3 regions of the Erwinia pyrifoliae DSM 12163 genome follow, and region 1 is predicted to be linked to each of the others. Evidence: predicted binding sites of a transcription regulator. Region 1 holds the regulator's gene; each other region holds the start of a gene.

The links. Region 1 encodes Fur, which represses iron uptake genes when iron is present. Its sites were predicted from a motif close to ATAATAATGAGAACNACTATCAA; they were not measured.
Region 2: EPYR_RS16160 (TonB-dependent siderophore receptor) is a predicted target of Fur. The motif match lies at 2,658-2,680, and genes of this name have one in related genera.
Region 3: exbB (tol-pal system-associated acyl-CoA thioesterase) is a predicted target of Fur. The motif match lies at 1,996-2,018, and genes of this name have one in related genera.

What each region holds. Positions count from the first base shown of each region.
Region 1 is NC_017390.1:2,726,047-2,732,838, reverse strand. It holds gene glnS (glutamine--tRNA ligase) at 1-417, shown strand, start outside; gene EPYR_RS12365 (hypothetical protein) at 534-923, shown strand; gene mtr (tryptophan permease) at 1,039-2,283, shown strand; gene fur (ferric iron uptake transcriptional regulator) at 2,401-2,844, opposite strand; gene fldA (flavodoxin FldA) at 3,239-3,769, opposite strand; gene ybfE (LexA regulated protein) at 3,910-4,191, opposite strand; gene ybfF (esterase) at 4,339-5,103, opposite strand; gene seqA (replication initiation negative regulator SeqA) at 5,368-5,886, shown strand; gene pgm (phosphoglucomutase (alpha-D-glucose-1,6-bisphosphate-dependent)) at 5,911-6,792, shown strand, end outside.
Region 2 is NC_017390.1:3,534,708-3,541,499, forward strand. It holds gene EPYR_RS16155 (GNAT family N-acetyltransferase) at 1-371, shown strand, start outside; gene EPYR_RS16160 (TonB-dependent siderophore receptor) at 446-2,563, opposite strand; gene EPYR_RS16165 (DUF4354 family protein) at 2,935-3,315, shown strand; gene EPYR_RS16170 (glucose 1-dehydrogenase) at 3,676-4,464, shown strand; gene hchA (glyoxalase III HchA) at 4,526-5,374, opposite strand; gene hglS (2-oxoadipate dioxygenase/decarboxylase HglS) at 5,674-6,792, opposite strand, start outside.
Region 3 is NC_017390.1:3,429,805-3,436,596, reverse strand. It holds gene EPYR_RS15715 (DedA family protein) at 1-499, opposite strand, end outside; gene metC (cystathionine beta-lyase) at 650-1,843, opposite strand; gene exbB (tol-pal system-associated acyl-CoA thioesterase) at 2,088-2,822, shown strand; gene exbD (TonB system transport protein ExbD) at 2,828-3,250, shown strand; gene tcuC (MFS transporter) at 3,306-4,625, opposite strand; gene EPYR_RS15690 (SDR family oxidoreductase) at 5,076-5,969, opposite strand; gene EPYR_RS15685 (Csu type fimbrial protein) at 6,217-6,792, opposite strand, start outside.

The DNA of each region.
Region 1 (6,792 bases):
GTGATTAAAGCCGAGCGCATCGCCAAGGATGAAGCGGGCAATATTACCTGCCTGTTCTGCTCTTGCGATATCGATACTCTGAGCAAAGACCCGGCCGATGGCCGCAAAGTGAAGGGCGTGATCCACTGGGTTTCAGCCGAGCACGCGTTGCCGGCCGAATTCCGCCTGTACGATCGTCTGTTCAGCGTGCCCAACCCGGCGGCGGAGGAGGATTTTCTCTCTACCATTAACCCGGACTCACTGGTTATTCGTCAGGGCTTTGTTGAACCGGGAATGCAGCAGGCGCAGGCGTCTGCTCCTTACCAGTTCGAGCGCGAAGGCTATTTCTGTGCCGACAGCGTTTATTCCAGCCCGGCTAAGCTGGTGTTTAACCGTACCGTTGGGCTGCGTGACACCTGGGCTAAAAACGGCGAATAAGCCGGGTGTTATGCATAAGAAGGGCGATGAGTCGCCCTTTTTTTTCGACCGTTGCTGACGGTTTGCGCGTTAATTGCTGCGGTTGTTTTTCACCGTTCCTGATGTAAGGACATAACATGTCCGAATTAACTGAACAAGCCAGTAACAGCGTTATCGTGCTGCATCAGATTATCGCCGACGTATTTAATGGCGACGGCAGCAAAATCCCGCAGCTGCTTGGCCATTTTGCGCCAGAATTCACTATGGTGACGCCCACCGGGAAAAGGCTGCCTCTGGATGAGGTTGCCGCGCTGTTTGCGCGTTTGGCCGGGGAACGAAAGGGAGTCGTTATCACCATTGAACGGTGCCAGCTTATTGCGCAGTTTGACCAGCAGGCGGTAATCCAGTATCACGAGCTGCAGCAACAGGGCGATAATTGCACCGCTCGTATTTCATTAGCGGTGATTGACTGCGCCCGCAATCCACCGCGCTGGCGCTATTTACAAGAAACGATGGTTGTTAATTAATTACTGTACTAGTTCGATAGTGTGATTGCAGGTAAACTATGCGGCGTTAATGCCGTTTAGCCAGTGGAATATCCCGGCGAGGGCGTTTTATTCTGTTTTTAGCTAAGGATCTGCTATGGCTGCACCTGCTTCTGCTGCTCTACCCTCCACGCTGTGGGGAACCTTAATTATCGGCGGCACCATTATTGGTGCCGGCATGTTCTCACTGCCGGTGGTGATGTCCGGTGCCTGGTTTCTCTGGTCATCAATGATGCTGATCGTCACCTGGTTTTGCATGCTGCTATCCGGGCTGCTCTATCTTGAAGCCAGCCTGCACTATCCCGCCGGAGCCAGTTTCAATACCGTCACTCGCGATTTGCTGGGGCGCGGCTGGAATGTGTTCAACGGCCTGTCGGTGATTTTTGTGTTGGGTATTCTGACCTACGCCTATATCTCGGCCAGCGGTGCAATTATTCAGCACAGTCTGAATCAACTGAATGTCGGGATATCGGCACGCGTGGCCGGGCTGCTATTCGCACTGCTGGTCGCGCTGTTTATCTGGCTGGGGACTGCGGTGGTGAGCCGTATGACGCTTATTTTTCTTGGTGCGAAGGTGGTCACTTTTCTGATGATCTTCGGCGGGCTGCTATGGCATATCCAGCCGGCCAATTTATTGGACAGCAACGCAGGTGACAGTCACTATCTGCGCTATTTGTGGATAGTAGTGCCATTTTGCCTCGCCTCTTTTGGTTACCACGGCAATATTGCCGGGCTGATTGGCTTTTATGGCAAAGATGGCGGTCGCATCAGCCGCTGTCTGGTTTACGGTACGCTGCTGGCGTTGGTTATCTATTTTGTCTGGATTATTGGCACGATGGGGAATATTCCGCGTGCTGAATTTAAGGCGATCGCCGCGCAGGGAGGGAATATTGATGTGCTGGTCTCGGCCCTGTCCGGGGTGTTACAGAGCCGTAACCTGAATCTGCTGCTGGATATTTTCTCTAATTTCGCCGTCGCCTGTTCATTTCTCGGTGTCAGCCTGGGCTTCTTTGATTATCTTGCCGACTTGTTCAGGCTGGATAATTCGGCGATCGGGCGGCTGAAAACCACCGTGCTGACGTTTATTCTGCCCTTAACGGCTGCGCTGATCTGGCCAAATGGTTTTCTGCTGGCAATCGGCTATGCCGGTCTGGCGGCAACCGTCTGGGCGGTGATCACTCCGGCGCTGCTGGCCTGGCAGGCGCGGCAGCGCTTCGCGACATCGGCATGGCGGGTAAGGGGAGGGATACTGCCTGTGGTGCTGGTGCTGATGTTCGGCGCCATGAATGCGCTGGTTTCAATACTCTCTTACGGTGGCTGGCTGCCGGTATATACTCAGTAGCAGGCAAAAAAAACGGTGGCGCAGAGGCCACCGTTCCATCGTCTTACCCGTCAGACTTAAAGCCATGAGCGTTGCCACGTTCCTGCAACGCGCAGTATTCAGGGTATCAGGTGCAAATTATTTGTCGTGGAGCGTCTCATTTTCACGGCAGTCGCCCAGAGCACAGTGGCCATAGAGATACAGGCTGTGGTTACTCAGTTTGATGCCGTGACGCGTGGCAATTTCACGCTGACGGGATTCAATGGATTCGTCGCTAAATTCAATCACTTTGCCACAGTCCAGGCAGATCAGATGATCATGATGGTGCTGCTGCGTCAATTCGAAAACGGACTTTCCGCCTTCAAAGTTGTGGCGGGTAACGATCCCCGCGTCGTCGAACTGGTTCAGTACGCGGTAAACCGTGGCCAGACCAATCTCTTCGCCCATATCGATCAGGCGCTTGTATAAATCTTCCGCACTGACGTGATGGCCTTCGGGTTCCTGAAGCACTTCCAGAATTTTCAGTCGGGGAAGCGTGACTTTCAGGCCGGCCTTCTTTAATGCGGTGTTGTTGTCAGTCATGCGGATTTTGTCCTGTTACTTTGCTCGTCACTTAGTGGCTGTAAGGCCCTGAACATCGGTCGACGCTGAAGCGCAATGAGAGTCAGTATAGAACTGATACGTCGAAATGAAAACTAAAGGGGGAACCGTAAACCACAGCTGGAGGTAAGAACAACACGCTTAACAGCCGTGGGATTTCGCGCCCGGGTGGTGCTATGTTAACATTTCGATCTGCCACATCCGTTCGCTCTTTGACCGACCGTGGTGGTCAAAGAGGCGAAGGGCGCTTAGAGAGCCGATAACCGATGGGGTTATTGTACCGTTTTGCAGGTAAAAGGTACAAACATCTATCTATTACTTGTATCGCTAAAACCATTGATTTGGTGCGGGATGGCTCTCACACCGGGTTGCGAATTCAGGCCTCAATGATTTCTTTCAGCTGAAGTTCATCGAAAATCTGTTTTACCCACTTATCAACGCGTTGGTTGGTGAGTTCTGGCTGCCTGTCTTCATCAATGGCAAGGCCGAGGAAGTGATTATCGTCCGCGAGACCTTTTGAGGCTTCGTACGTGTAACCTTCGGTGGACCAGTGACCGACGATCACCGCACCGTTAGGCTCGATGATATCGCGTATGGTTCCCAGAGCATCACAGAAGTATTCAGAATAATCTTCCTGGTCACCACAGCCGAACAGGGCAACCAGCTTACCGTTAAAGTCGATCTCAGCAAGGGTTGGGAAGAAGTCATCCCAATCGCACTGGGCTTCGCCGTAGTACCAGGTGGGAATGCCCAGCAGCAAAATATCAAAGGCTTCAAGATCTTCTTTGCTGCATTTGGCAATATCATGAACTTCTGCAACGTCTTTTCCAAGCTGCTTCTGGATCATCTTTGCAATGTTTTCTGTATTACCTGTGTCGCTGCCAAAGAAAATGCCGACAAGTGCCATGAGCTTAATAACCTCTTGAATCTTAATGATATGGAGACTGCTGTATAACGAGCAGATAGCGGTAATGATATCAGACTGCCGTGAGTGGATAAATGTGTAATATGGCGACATTTGTTGCTGAGTGCTAAGTCCACTATTGTTCAGCTTTGATGGCGTTGCAGCTGCTTAAGCAGCATTTCTTCGATCAGTTCGCTGCGACTCATATTACGTTCTTCAGCCAGCTGATTAAGCACCTCGACCGCGTCGCAGTTCATTTTCAGTTCGATACGCTTCAGCCCGCGCACTTTATCGCGTTTGAGCTGATTGCGTTTATTGATACGCAGTTGTTGATCTCGCGTCAGCGGATTCGTTTTGGGTCGTCCCGGGCGACGTTCATCTGCAAACAGATCGAGCGTTGTGCGGTCCGTGTTCTCTTTTGCCATAGAATCGTAATACTGAAAGGCTGGATTTCTGATGAACAGGCTCGTGCTGCCGCCTAAAAATCAGCAGCGGCAAAATGTTAGCGCGCCATCATAACCCAGCAAAAGTGGTGACGACAATCATTTCACCGCAGCAGGAAATAATTGTTTTTACAGCGCAAAAAAACGACGTATTGCGCGCAATACGGCATCAGGTTTTTCCGCGTGGACCCAGTGCCCGGCACCGGCGACCACATGTGCACGCGCCTGCGGGAACTGCGCCAGCAGCTCGTCACGATACTCATCGGCCAGATAAGGCGACAATTCGCCACGAATAAACAGCACCGGATGGAGCCAGGCAGGCTGTGGTTGCCAGCCGATAAGGCGATCGTAGCATTGCCAAAGCACCGGTACATTGAAGCGCCACTCACCTTGATGGAACGATTTAAGCAGAAACTGAATAACGCCATCGTCTGCGATGCTTTCGCGCATCAGCGCGGCGGCATCGCTGCGCCCAGTCAGCCCGGCGGCCGTCACTGCCTGCAGGGCGCTGAATATTTGGTCATGATGACGGGTGCGGTACGCCACGGGCGCAATGTCGATCGCCACGATGCCCGCCAGGCGCTCCGGAGCCAGCGCGGTCAGCGCCATGGCGATTTTACCGCCCATCGAATGGCCGACCACATCGAAACGTTCGACCTGCAGGCCGTCGAGCGTATCAAGGACATCCTGTGCCATCAGCGCATAATTCATCTCGCCCGACCAGTCGGAACCGCCATGATTGCGCACATCAATTTGAATCAGACGGCGATCGTCCTTCAACCCACGCGCCAGCACGCCCAGGTTATCCATGCTGCCAAACAGGCCGTGGATCAGCACCAGCGGCAGAGGGTTGGTCACAGATTGCTCAGATTGCACGCGGAAATTCAAATTCATAGCGAAGTTCTTACTGTGGAGACGGAGGCTTAAGGTATCATGAATTCCACAATTTCTGCTGTTAACCAGATGGCGGTCATGGACTTTTTTACGGCATATTCTGACTTTTGCCGTTAAACGGGCCTCGCGCTACACTCTGGCAGTATTTAACTTTATAGTCCTGATGTTGAAACAGGTTGGGCTGGAGGTCTCGTTAGCGCGATGACGCTCACGTTCGGCTCTGGCCATCCGGGTTCAGCTAAGCAATAACCGTATTGGATAAAGATGAAAACGATAGAAGTCGACGAAGAGCTATACCGTTATATTGCCAGCCACACTCAGCATATTGGTGAAAGCGCATCGGATATTTTGCGCCGGATGCTGAAGTTTACGGCGGGCCAGGATGCCTCGACTGCAACCGGAACGTCTGCCGCTTCAGCTACAGCGCATTCGCAAAATCCGGTGCGTGTCATGCGCGAGCTACTGTTGTCTGATGAGTATGCCGGGCAAAAAAGAGCCGTAAATCGCTTCATGCTGATTTTATCGACTTTGTACAGTCTGGATGCCAAAGCGTTTGGTGCAGCGACAGATTCACTGCATGGGCGTACCCGCGTCTATTTCGCGGGTAATCAGCAAAAGCTGCTGGAGAGTGGTACCCATACCAAGCCGCAGCACGTTCCCGGCACGCCGTACTGGGTGATCACTAACACCAATACCCATCGTAAACGCAGCATGGTGGAACACATCATGCTGTCAATGCAGTTCCCGGCGGAACTGACTGAGAAAGTTTGCGGTACCCTCTAACTTTAGCGTCAGGGAGAAGCGCCAATGGCCAATCACCCCCGTGCCGGGCAAGCCGCCCGGCAGAGCGATTTGATTAATGTTGCACAGTTAACCTCGCAGTATTATGTCTTGCAGCCTCAAGTGGGCAACGCAGAGCATGCGGTAAAATTTGGTACTTCCGGGCATCGCGGTAGCGCGGGTCGTCATAGCTTCAATGAAACGCATATTCTGGCGATTGCGCAGGCGATTGCAGAAGAGCGCAAAAAGAACGGTGTAACCGGCCCTTGTTACGTGGGCAAGGATACCCATGCGCTGTCAGAACCGGCGATTATCTCGGTGCTGGAAGTGCTTGCGGCTAACGGTGTGGATGCGATCGTGCAGCAGGATAACGGCTACACGCCAACGCCGGCGATCTCAAATGCTATCCTTGAACACAATAAAAACGGTGGCCCGCTGGCCGACGGCATTGTTATCACGCCGTCCCACAACCCGCCGGAAGATGGCGGGATCAAATATAATCCGCCCAACGGTGGCCCGGCCGATACCAACGTCACTAAAGTGGTGGAAGACCGCGCCAACGCGCTGATCAAAGACGGCCTGAAAGAGGTGAAGCGCGTGACGCTGGCTCAGGCGTGGGCCAGTGGCCATCTGCAGGAAAAAGATCTCATCCAGCCCTACATCGAAGGTTTAGCGCAAATCATTGATATCGCGGCAATTCAGAAAGCCGGGTTGAAGATTGGCGTCGATCCGCTGGGCGGTGCCGGCATCGCTTACTGGCAGCGTATTGCTGATTTTTACCAGCTTGACCTGACCCTCGTTAATGATGCCGTTGACCAGACTTTCCGCTTTATGCATCTGGATCACGATGGCGTGATCCGCATGGACTGCTCATCGGAATCCGCCATGGCTGGCCTGCTGGCGCTGCGC
Region 2 (6,792 bases), 810 kb from region 1:
ATGCCGTGCTGCCGGAAAAAGTGCAGCGCCTGGCGGTGGACGTGCCGGAAAACCTCAAGCTGTTGTCAGTCTTTACCGACGTCTTCGACTGCATTTTCCGCTTTATTAGCGCCATTCTGCACCAGTCCGGCACGCTGCCGGAAGAACAGTTCTGGCAGGCGGTCGCGCGCTGCGTGAAGGAATATCAGCAGGCCCATCCGCATCTGGCCAGCAAGTTTTCCCGCTACGATATGTTCGCGCCAGAGTTCACCCGCTCCTGCCTTAACCGTCTGCAATTGGCCAACAACCAGCAGATGATTAACCTGTCCGATCCGGCTGAAAACCTGAAGTTTGCCGGAACCCTGGTCAACCCGATCGCCCGCTGGCGCTAACGGCCTACTTCTTCAGGATAAAAAAAGCACGGCCGCTTAAGCGACCGTGCTTTTTAGCGAGTAAACATCGCGGGTCAGAAATCGTAACCCACGGTGGCCATCACCGTACGTTCAGCCCCCCAGTAGCAGTACCCGGTGCCGTAACAGGCAGAAACATAGTCGCGACCGGTCAGGTTATTGGCATTCACCTGCACAAAGGCCCCTTTCAGGCTGCTGTTCCACGCCCCCAGATCGGCACGCACTGAAGCATCCAATAGCGTCACCGATGCCAGCCGCGTGGTGTTTTCGTTATCCGCCCACTGCTTGCCGATATAACGCACTCCGGCACCCACGCTCACCCCGTAGTCAAACTGGTATTTCGCCCAGGCTGAAGCCATCGAGTTTGGCGTGATGAAAGGGGTGTGGCCATCATTGCCATCGATGGAATCCTTATAACGTACGTGGTTCAACGTGTAGGTAGCAATGGTGCTGAGTCGCGGCGTCAGCTGGTTGTGGGCTTCCAGTTCCAGACCCTGTGAATGCACTTTCCCGGCGGGCTTGTAATAAGCACCGACAACAACACGGTTACCGACATCTTTCTGTGTCAAATCGTAGACGGCAACAGAATAGAGGTCGGAAGTGCCCACAGGCTGATATTTCACCCCGGCCTCATACTGTTCAGAGGTGGTGGGTTTCAGCACATTGCCGTCTTCACCTGGAAGAGACTGCGGTGTAATCGCCTGGCTATAGCTGACATAGGGGGAAATACCGTTGTCAAACGCATACAGCAGGGCCGCACGACCGCCGATATGGTCGTCCTGACGGCGGAATTTAGTCTCTTTATCAATGTTATCAGTCTGGGAAACGAGGCGATCGTAGCGGCCGGAGAGATCCAGATGCCATTTATTCCACGTCATTTCATCCTGCAGATAAACCCCGGTCTGATAGTAACGGCGCTGCGACTTATAGAAGGTGAAGTTGTCATGGCTGCCTACCGACTGGCCGGTGAGGGCATTGAGCTGGCTGGCTGAACCGCCTGCATCGCTCAGGTCATTCTTGTACTGATGATATTCAGCTCCCAGTACCACTTTATGAGCGACCTCAGCGGTGGCGAAATCCGCCTCCAGCTGGTTATCGATAGCAAATGCATTTAGAGAAGATCGCGATCCTGAGTAGTACCGATTCAATAGATCGGAGTTAGCAGGGTTCCAGCCGATCTGATACACCTGGTCAAGATCGACATTAGAGTGCGAATAGCTGGCGTTAGAGCGAAACGCCCAGGTATCGTTAAAGCGATGGGAGAACTGCGCGCTGTAGATCTGCTGCCGGCGCTTGTATTGATCCAGCGCGCTGTCGCCGTCATAAAAACCGGTGCTCAGCTTTCTGCCGTTGTGCGCGGTAATGCTGCCGTCGCCCGGTACCGCACCATGGTAGCCACCTGAAGGCTCTTTTTGCAGGTAGGCACGCAGCAGCAGTGACGTATCTTCATCCGGCTGCCACAGCAGCGACGGGGAAATGGCGTATTTTTCTTCGCGGGTGTGATCGTACTGAGTATGGCTGCTACGGGTGATACCGGTCAGGCGAAACGCCCATTGATCGTTAATCGCATTGGTATAATCAAACGCGGCACCGTTAGTGCTATTGCTACCGCCCGTGAGGCGGAAATGGCCTTCCGGGGTAAACTGCGGGCGTTTAGAGCTTTCCATCACCAGACCACCCGGTACGGTCTGGCCATAAAGTGCAGAAGAAGGGCCTTTGATCACGTCGATCCTGTCGAGAAACCACGGATCGACCTGCAAAACATTGTGGCTGCCCGGATCGCTCATCAGGCGCAGGCCATCAAGAAATATGTTGTCGACATCACCGCCGTGGAATCCACGCAGCGAAACCGTATCAAAACGTGTTGCCGCGCCAGCAAAGTTAGTAAAGGCACCGGCGGTATAGTTCAGCGCCTGGTTGACGTCCATCGCCCCCTGATCTTCCATCTGCTGACGGGTCACCACGGAAACTGACTGCCCGGTAGTGATCAATGGACGATCGGTCTTGGTCGCCCCGCTGCTGATCTTCGCGGTATAGCCTGCCGTCGGCGTGCTGGAGGTTTCTTCCGGTTTAGCGGTCACCACCAGCGTATCTGCGGCCCAGGTCATACCCGGTGTGGAAAGTGCTATGCCACAGAGCAGTACAGAACGCTTGAGGCTAAAAGGCATTCTCATTTTTATTCCCTTACAAAGATTAGGCTATCGTCTTATTTCGCGGATGGATTCAGAGCAGACAGGCACGCGCAACCTGAATGTGATCGATTCCGATATGTAAATGAGAATTATTATCTTTTTTTATGTCGCATTTCAAGCCGTGACCTTATTTATTTTTAATACAGGAGAATAGAGATCGGCGTCTTTTCCCCCTCCACTCATCAGCCCGGCAGTGACTGCACCCATCCGGCGGGGCTGCTGACGCGCGCAATGAAATAGTAAACACTGTCTATACTTATCGCTGGTTTAGCTTGCCAGGACAGGACTGTTTCGCCACTTTGCCTTGACCAGGTAGATTAATTAAAATTTCAAACCTAAATAAGGGAGTTAAAATGAAGCTGATTATTATGGCTGCATCTGTTGCGATGGCCGGTTTTTGCTTTTCCGCTAATGCCACAGTGCCTGACAACGCTGCCGTGTACTCGACAGAACAATCTAAAGGATCCATATCGGCTGGCGGCAAAGATACCTATACCAAAACCTTTGCAGTGGTGGTCGCAAACTTGTCCGATAAATATGTCGATTTAGCAAAACTTTGTCTGCGAGCGATTGCCCCGGATCACCAGGAATTTAAACTGGACACGGTTGATGAAAAACTGACCAAGGGCACGGTGAAAAAAGGGCAGCGCGTCAAAGGCGTCGCGGTATTTGCTTCAGATAATGCAGCGGTTCATCAGGCGGCGCTGATCAGGCTGTCGGACGATTGCGAATAACGGATAAACTCGCTAACAACGTATTTATCCGCTGGTCAGGAAACGGAACCCCTTTCCTGACCATGCGGCACTGCATCCATCCCCCGCCACACCTGGCTCCTGAGCGTGCCATTTTCAGAAAAACCTCAACCTGCCGCTGCCGTTAGCTTGCGTATATAAAGATCTGTTGCTAGCTTTTTTTAAGGACATTCTGTGTCTTACAGGGAATAACAGCCGTGAGTGCCATCGTCTGTCTGGTCTTCACCGAGCGCGTGGCGGCTTCTGCCAATGATGGATATCGCATTATCCGGCAATTTCAAAAGAAATGGCTGTTATGCTGGTGATGTTTCATTTTGGTTAAAAAATGTACTTGGGGAAAATATGTATACAGATCTTCAGGGAAAAGTGGCTGCGGTAACAGGTTCCTCCAGAGGGATTGGCGCTGCACTTGTCACTCGTCTGGTCGAAGAAGGTATGAATGTCGTCATTAATTATCATTCAAACAAGGAAGAAGCGCAGGAATTAGCCGATAAGTTGAACGCCCTGAACTCAGGCAAAGCCATCATATTTGGTGGTGATATCAGTGATGAAGACACCGCTCATCACTTCGTTCATACTGCGATTGAAAATTTCAGCCAGCTGGATTTGCTGGTTAATAATGCCGGCATTGAGATCCAAAGCCCGGCGCACAAAATCACCCTGGACGACTGGCGCAAGGTGATTGACGTCAATCTCACCAGCTATTTTCTTACCGCCCGCGCTGCGCTGAATTACTTTATCGAAAACAACATCAAGGGCAATATCATCAATATCTCTTCCGTACATGAGATTATTCCCTGGCCGACATTTGTCAGCTATGCCGCCAGCAAAGGCGGCGTCAGAATGCTCACTCAATCCCTGGCCTTGGAATACGCGGAAAAAGGCATTCGGGTTAATGCCATCGGCCCTGGCGCAATCAATACCCCGATGAACCAGGAAAAAATGGGCGATGAGGCGCTTCGTCTGGAGTTAGAGGCGCTGATCCCGATGAAATATGTCGCCGAACCAGAGATTGTTGCCAATGTTGCCGCCTGGCTGGCCTCCGAACAATCCGCGTACATGACCGGGCAAACCCTTTTTGTCGATGGTGGCATGACCCTGTACCCCTCATTCCAGGGCGGAAAGGGTTAATTCCTGAATGAAGTGGCCAACCCGGATTCGCACTTTTACTGCCAGCGGAGGCATTTAGCGGTTAGCTAAACGCCTTCAGCAGCGCACTGGCGGCCAGTTTACCCAGCGCATTGGCGGCGAAAGGACTGTCTCCGGTTAATACGTTGCGGTCCTGATGCACAGCACCGGAAATATCGTCATTCACCAGGGTCAGGCCCATCTCTTTCAGCCGCTCACCGAAGAACCAGCTAAGGTGACCAGGCATATAGCCGATATCCGGCGTCTGCTTATCAGCGCTGTCAGGGAAGGCACACACGGAATAGCCTTTTAACGGGTTATCCCCCTTGCTGACGGACAGAAAGGCGGCTGGCCCATGACAGAGTGAAATCAGATATTTATCCTGATCCAGGGTCCAGCGGATCGCGGCGGCAACGTCTTCACTTTCCGGCAGGCCGATTAAAGCGCCATGTCCACCCGGGATAAATACGCCGGCATAATCACTGTCCGCGTCGAGGTTTTTCACCACGTCAGACAGTTTGAGCGGCTGACGGAAACCCGCCAGGTAGTCATCAAATAATCCGGTTATCGCTTTATCATCTACCGGCATCGCCCAGTGTTCAAATTTAACCATTTCGCCGGAAAGCGTGGCGATATCAAACTTAAATCCGGCTTTATGCAGATGATACATAGGCAGCAAGGTTTCAACCGGATGATTACCGGTTGAGAACAGCTTGCCGCCGCTGACCGGGAGATAGCGCTCATCTGCGGCTATCACCAGAATCTTTTTGTTACCACGGTAAGGGGTCGGATAATCAGCCCCTGACAGATCGGATACGCGGCTGGTGAACTGGTCCAGTGAATAAGGCGAGGGGAAGAAAGCATTATGCTCTGCTGCATCAGGCTGCGGTTTTTTACTTAACTCAGTACTCATGAAATGCTCCTTTGTATCAATATCCAGAACATAAAGCGTAAGTGACATTTCCAGATTTAGCGAAAAAGGTGATGTATACGCCGGCAGTGAGTTCAGGCCGCATAAAATGCCACAGCAGAAAAGGGGAACTTATCGCCTGGAATGCCCCCTCTTTAGCGCTGCTTTTTCCCGGTGATAACAGGAACCGTTGTTACTTTTTTACCCAGGGCTGGATTGATGATGAAAATGATTGCTGTCGATATGGACGGAACCCTCCTCGACCGATCATAAAACGCATAAAAAAGCGCGCTTTTTACCCGTTAAACGTCCAGCTGGAGGCGGTCGAGCGATTCCTGCTGGCACTGCTGATACAGGCTGAACGCGTCCATCACCGGGGCGCCGAGCGCCTGTTCGAACTCGGCCTGGCTGGCATGGCCGCTGCTGGCATTATGGCGATCCCCGCCGAGGTTAGACTGGAAAATCCCGGCGGCGCTGACCGGGAGAAAATCCTCATAGGTAATGGGTTCTGCCACTACCGCGCCGCTGGCAATCAGACTTTCCAAATCCTGCCCCGGTGCTGCGGCCATGAGAGGATTGCGTCGGTAGCGATACCAGGCGAGCTGCTCACGGCGCAGCTCGTCTGCATCATCGGGGAAGTCGGCAAACACAGTGCGCAGGTGCTGCTGGTAGCTGGCGTTGTCGGTAAACTTCTGTTTCGCTGCTTCAGCCAGCAGGCGATCGTACAGCTCACGCCCTTTGCGCGTCAGCGCCACGCCGCGCTGTTCAATTTCGCCGAAGCGGGCGCTGTGCATTCCCTGACGCTGGTCGGTAAAATCTATCGCTTCGTTCAGCGCCTTAAAGCTGGTCTGGCGCAGCAGAATGGGGCAACGGCGGGCGGGCGGGCCTTCAATCGTCTCTTTCGGCGTGATGCCATTCTCGGGCATCAGCTGCTGCACGCGGTCGATATCCAGCGTTCGCGGCGTCAGATGATTAATATGCGGCCCACGGAAGCAAACCACGTCGGCAATCAGACGGTGCTCTGCCAGCAGCGCATGATAAGTATTGAGATCGACCGAAGCCTGCTGGTGCCAGCGGAAGGTTTCCAACGCCTGACGCACAAAATCATCGGCCTCTTCCTCTTTCAGCCCGCCCTGCTGTTGCCACAGCGCCAGGAGTTCACGCAGCCGGGGCGTGAAAATATCACGTTGTGCCAGTATCTCACCCGCCCGCTGGCGCAGAGCGGCATCGTCAATCAACTCCAGGCGTAATAAAGAGGTGAACACGCGGAAAGGATTGGTTTGTAAAGCACGATCCGTCACCGGACGGAAAGCGGTTGCATGTACCGGCACACCGGCTGCCGACAGATCGTAATAGCCCACCGGAGACATGCCCATTACCGCGAACAGCTGGCGTAACGTCGCCAGTTCCTGCGCGGTCCC
Region 3 (6,792 bases), 700 kb from region 1:
TCGCCACCCACAGCAATCCGCTTAGCCAGTTGAACAGCTGAAAACGACCATTTCTCAGGCCGGAAATCCCGGCAAGCGTAGGCAGAATGGTACGCACAAAGGCCAGAAAGCGCCCAAGCAGCAGAGCCACCAAACCGTGACGAGTAAAAAGATGCCATGCGCGCTGGTGGTACTGTTCGGGCAGATGGAACAGCCAGCTTTTAACCAGCCGGGTGTTACCCAACCAGCGCCCCTGTAAATAGCCCAGCCAACAGCCCAGACTGGCCGCCACGGTCAGGATAATCATGGTGGGGATAAAGTTCATTACCCCTTTGGCGACCATTGCCCCGGCTAGCAGCAGCAGGCTATCGCCCGGTAAAAAGGCCGCCGGAAGCAGACCATTTTCCAACAGCAACGTCAGAAACATCACCCCGTAAACCAGCCAAATCACCTTCGGGTTGGCCAGTGCGGCAAAGTCCTGATGCCATAGCGCCTTGACGATTTCGTAAAGTACATCCATTAGTTATCCCGTTTATCCAGTCGCTTCGATCCCGGTTTTTGCGGCAGTATCGCCCCTAAGCTTGCCTATTCTAACGTCATTGCGCGCAAAAGCTTTGATCAAAGGCCCGGTGACGGTAAGGTTGTCGCGTTCTGATGAGATGTTAATGCATTATTGACGCAGACGTTCGAAACCCGCGCGTAAATCGTCAATCAAATCCTCCACGTTTTCCAGTCCGATATGTAAACGCACCAGCGTTCCGCTAAAATCAATCACGCTGCCGGGGCGAATTGCCGCCAGTTCTTCTGGCTGACTGGCAAGGATCAGCGACTCATAGCCTCCCCAGGAGTAAGCCATGCTAAAATGGCTAAAATGATCGAGATAGTGCGCCAGCTGCATATCGCTGAGTTTTTCCGTTAAGACAAACGAGAACAGGCCGCTGCTGCCGGTAAAGTCACGCAGCCAGAACGCGTGGCCTTTGCACTGCGGTAAGGCCGGATGGTTGACCACGGCCACTTCGGGGCGGGCTGCCAGCCACTGCGCCACGCGAAGGGCACTCTGCTCGTGCTGGCGCAGACGTACCGCCAGGGTGCGCAGGCCACGGCTGGTCATATAAGCGGTATCGGCATCGACCATTTGGCCCATCAGATAGGAATTTTCCCGCAGCTGTGGCCAACAGCGCGCGTTGGCTACTGCGGTGCCGATCATCGCATCGGAGTGGCCGATCAGATACTTTGTCCCGGCCTGAATCGAAATATCGATACCGAAATCCAGTGCACGGAACAGAATTCCTGCCCCCCAGGTGTTATCCATCATAATGATCGCTTCGGGCGCTTTGCTGCGCACGGCCGCGACGATGGCAGGCACATCCTGCACTTCCATGGTGATCGAAGACGGAGACTCAAGGAAAATCACCCGCGTGTTCGGCTGCACTTTTTCGGCAATATCGCACCCTGAGCCGCTATCAAACCAGGTGGTGGTCACATTCATCTTGCTGAGAATTTTCGTGCAGAAGTCCTGGGTGGGTTCATACACGCCGCCGCTCATCAGCACGTTATCTCCGGCTGACACAAAGGCGAGAATGGCATTGGCAACCGCCGCTGCCCCACAGGGATAAAGCGCGCAGCCCGCCCCGCCTTCCAGTTCAGTCATCGCTTCCTGCAACGAAAAGTGGGTCAGGGTACCACGGCGGCCGTAGAACAGTTCGCCGTCTGCCCGCCCGGCAGCCGCACGTTTCTTGTCGGCTACGCTGTCAAATACCAGTGAGGAAGCCCGTTGGATAACCGGGTTAACCGATCCTTGTGTATAACGTTTACCGCGTCCGGCACCGATGAGCGCCGTTTCAATTTTCTTTTTGCTGGTCATGGAAGTCCTGTGTGGTTTGCTGCCCTGGTTCAACGTTAACACGCCAGCCGTCACGACGAAATTAAGCCGGGGGATAAGTGATAAAAATTCACTCTGCTTGCCGGCGCGATCGCGAGGGGCAAAAAGTGTAAAAAACGTCCTGTTTAAGGTAAATAGTAATGAGACACACTATCAATTCCCGGCTGTTTTGATATCATTCGCACTGGATTTTTTTGGGTCAGCAATAGGACCTTGGAGACGCAGCGTGACAAATGATTTGATGCAGATGGATCTCTCCGTCTGGGGCATGTACCAGCATGCAGACATCGTGGTAAAAGCGGTGATGATTGGGCTTCTGTTGGCATCGGTTGCCACCTGGGCGATTTTTTTCAGCAAAAGTATCGAATTACGCAGCGCGCGCAAGCGTCTTAAGCGCGAGCAGCTCTTGCTGGCTGATGCGCGTTCGCTGGATGAAGCATCGCAGATCGGCGGTGATTTTCAGAGCCAGAGCCTGAGCATCCTGCTGATTAAAGAAGCGGAAAACGAGCTGGAGCTTTCCGCCGGTTCTGATGACAACAACGGCATTAAAGAGCGCACCGCTTTCCGCCTTGAGCGCCGGGTGGCGGCCATTGGCCGTCACCCGGGGCGCGGTAACGGTTTCCTCGCCACCATCGGTTCGATAGCGCCCTTCGTTGGCCTGTTCGGCACCGTATGGGGCATTATGAATAGCTTTATCGGTATTGCCCAAACCCAGACGACGAATCTGGCCGTTGTCGCTCCCGGTATTGCCGAAGCGCTGCTGGCCACCGCTATTGGTCTGGTTGCGGCCATTCCTGCGGTGGTTATCTACAACGTATTTGCCCGCGCGATCGGTAGCTACAAAGCCTCACTGGGCGATGTTGCCGCTCAGGTTCTGCTGCTACAGAGCCGCGATCTGGATCTGGCTTCCAGCGAAGGTGCTCATCGCGTTCAGCCAGCTCAGAAGCTGCGAGTAGGTTAATCATTATGGCAATGCGTTTAGACGAAGAGCTTGATAGCAACGGTGAAATGCACGAAATCAACGTGACGCCGTTTATCGACGTGATGCTGGTGCTACTGATTATCTTTATGGTCGCCGCGCCGCTGGCTACCGTTGATGTGCGTGTCGATCTGCCTGCTTCTACCAGTGCGCCGCAGCCGCGCCCGGAAAAACCGGTTTACCTGTCGATTAAAGCCGACAAGCAGCTGTTTATTGGCAATGATGCGGTAAGCGAAGAGACGCTGATCGATACCCTGATACAGCAAACCGAAGGCAAGAAAGACACCACCATTTTCTTCCAGGCTGATAAGTCGGTGGAGTATGAAACGCTAATGAACGTAATGGATAAACTGCGCCAGGCCGGATATTTGAAGATTGGTTTGATGGGCATGGAAGCCGCCGGGAAATAAGCTGGCGGCGGGTGCTTCAGCGATCAAGGGCGGACCACGGGTCCGCCCTTGATCGTTATAGCTGAATCGCCGGCTCAATCAGACGACGCGCCTGATACTGCTTCACCAGCCGCTTAATAATCAGCGTACCCATCAGGCCGCATACGGCGGCGAAAGAGAGCCACACGCCCGGCATCGCGTTATCCCCCGTAATATGGATCAGATAGCTGCATACTGCCGGGGTGAAGCCGCCAAACAGTGCCGTCGCCAGACTGTAAGCCAGCGAGAATCCGGTAGCGCGCACTTCTGCCGGCATCACCTCTGCCAGGTAGACCACCATCGCCCCGTTGTAACTGCCGTACAGGAAAGAGAGCCACAGTTCGGCCTCCAGCAGGTGCGCCAGGCTCGGCGAGCCGACCAGCCAGTGCAGTACCGGCCATGCTGTAGCGATCATCAGCACGGTAAACAGCAACAGCAGCGGACGGCGGCCAAAACGATCGGACAGTGAACCCATTACCGGCAACCAGAACAGGTTAGAGACGCCTACGCACAAGGTCACCAGGAAGCTCTGTTTATCGCCGATCATCAGCACGGTTTTTCCAAAGGTCGGCGTGTAGGCGGTGATCATATAGAACATCACGGTGGTGGTGACCACCATCAGCATGCCGGCCAGAACCAGCGCCCAGTTGCGAGCGACCGAGTGAACAATCTGGCGCATGGACGGATGGTGCTTGCGCTGGCTGAACGCTTCCGTCTCTTCCAGCATGCGGCGGATCCAGAACAGAAATGGCACAATCATACAGCCAACGACGAACGGGATGCGCCAGCCCCAGTCGGTCACTTCACCTTTATCCAGCAGGTGGTTCAGCATCAGACCGAGCAGTGCGGCAAAGATAACCGCAATCTGCTGGCTGGCGGACTGCCAGCTAACGTAGAAACCTTTCTTCCCCTTCGGCGCAATCTCTGACAGATATACTGACACGCCGCCCAACTCGACCCCGGCCGAGAAACCCTGTAACAGGCGACCCAACAAGATCATAATCGGTGCCGCCATACCGAGCGTGTTGTAACCGGGCGTGAGCGCGATGGACAATGTGCCAAGCGCCATCAATCCGAGGGTCAGTAACAGGCCTTTGCGCCGTCCGTGCCTGTCGATGTAAGAGCCAAGGATAATGGCCCCCAGCGGACGCATCAGAAAGCCGGCACCAAAGGTCATTAGCGTCAGCATCAATGAGGCGAAGGGGTCATCACCGGGAAAAAAGGTTTTGGCAATGGCAGTGGCGTAATAGCCAAATACCATAAAATCATACATTTCGAGGAAGTTACCGCTGGTAACGTTGAAGATACGTCTGGCTCCGCTTTGAGTTGAGGCGGGGTGGCTTGTATGAGAGGACATTAATTTTTCCTTGTGTTTTTCACCGTTTTAGCCTGCCAGAGGAGGTTTTAATGTGATGATGGTCACTTTTTGATACGCTAAAAAACACATATTTGTAACAATAAAATAACAAAATCATGCAGGCGGCCATTTGACGATGCACTATGTTTGCCAGAGCCTGCGGGCCGTTGGCCTGTGAGGATGATACTGATAATGGCCGTACCCCAAGCCAGGCGTCGGCGATCGCTGCCGCAGCTAGGGATGGGTTGCGCGTGTTGGATGACCGGAGGATATGACCAGCGGCGTTAAGCAGCTGGCCGGAAATGAGTCATAGCGGGGAGCGAGCGCTACCCGCTGTGGTACGTTGGCACCCTCTGTTTTCATCCCCATAGAACCGGTGCTGAACATAGGGTCAGCACCGGTTCTATGGGGATGCGGGTGGTTTTCTGCCCGCCTTAAAGTCAGCGCTGCTTAGCCCAGGTGATTACCGCCCGTCACGCCGTGAACCTCGGCGGTGACATAGCTGGACTCCTGAGAAGCCAGATAAACATACACGCCAGCCAGCTCTGCCGGTTGACCTGCACGTTTCAGCGGCGTCTGCTGACCGAATGTCGGAATAGCGTCCTCAGGCTGTCCACCGCATATCTGCAACGGCGTCCAGATGGGACCCGGTGCTACGCAGTTTGCACGGATGCCTTTTTCCGCAACCTGTTTTGCCAACGCCCGGGTGTAGGTAAGAATAGCCGCCTTGGTGGAGGCATAATCCAGCAGGTTAGGGCTGGGTTGGTAAGCCTGAATCGATGATGTGGTAATGATGTTGGCACCGGCAGGCAAAAGGGGGATCGCCGCCTGGGTCATCCAGTGCAGGGCAAATACGTTGGTTTCATAGGTTTTGCGGAACTGCTCGCTGCTCAGGTCGGCAATATCTTCTACCGCAACCTGTTTCCCGGCGACCAGGGCCAGAATATCCAACCCGCCCAGCGCTTTGTGGGCATCTGCCACCAGCTTTTTACTGAAGGCTTCGTTACTGATATCACCCGGCAACAGCACGGCTTTACGCCCGGCCTGCTCGACCAGTTTTGCTACTTCTTCCGCATCCTGCTGCTCGTCTGGCAGATAGGAGAGGGCGACATCTGCGCCTTCTCGTGCATAGGCAATCGCCGCCGCCCGGCCGATACCTGAGTCAGCCCCGGTTACCAGCGCTTTACGATCCTGCAAGCGTCCGCTACCGCGATAAGTCTTTTCACCGCAGTCCGGTACCGGACGCATTTCAGCCTGAACGCCGGGTGCAGGCTGGTGCTGTTTGGGGAAGTCAGTTGCTGGATACTGAGTAAGGGGATTCTGCATTTTATATTGGTCCGTCATGGTTCCTCCAGCTGTTTATGAACAATTTCTTTTACCTTTCTAAGCCTGGCAGACTGAGGTGATGCGTCCAGTAATAGCGCCATTTTTATTCTATTCCATTGAAAATAATATGAAAATGTGATGTTGCCAAATGCGATAAGATATAAAGAAATATGAATGTTTGCGTGGAGGGCTTTTAAACTGCTGCGTCAGAGATAAACCCAGCCTGGGCGGCGATATAAAGTGATAGCTTTGCCCAGGCATTGAGTTAAAAGGACAAATCAACCGTCACCGTATCGCTGTAGGAACCCGCTACCGGCGTATTCTGGCTGGTCAGGATCAGCGCGTTATAGTTAAAGGTGCGCGTTAGCTGATCGCTGCTAATTGAGTTGGATGCCGAACTGGACACGCGAGCGGTGCCGATACTGCCCCAGTAGGTGCTGCCGCTGCCCTGATAGATTTGGTAGGCCAGCAGGTTACTGCCGCTTGCCATATAACGCTGGTTACCTGTGGCGTGTAACCCATTGTTTAACCCCACGGTATAGGTGCTGCCTACGGTACAGACCACGCTGATTGACTGATTTACCGGCAGGAAGCTGCCGACCAGAGGCGCACTGCCAAAGTTAATCGCCGGGGCGGTAATGGTGGTGCAGTCGTTGGTAATGGTGATGGTGACGGTAATGGGTACGGTGAAAGTGCCGGTTTGTTGTTGGCCCAGTAAGCAGATACCGAACAGGCCGATGCCGGTACAAATACGGTAAGTAAACAGTACCGACAGCTGGCCGGTATAGGTACCCGCCGGCACTACCGCGTTAGGCAGGGTTCGAATATAAAACGGGATCGG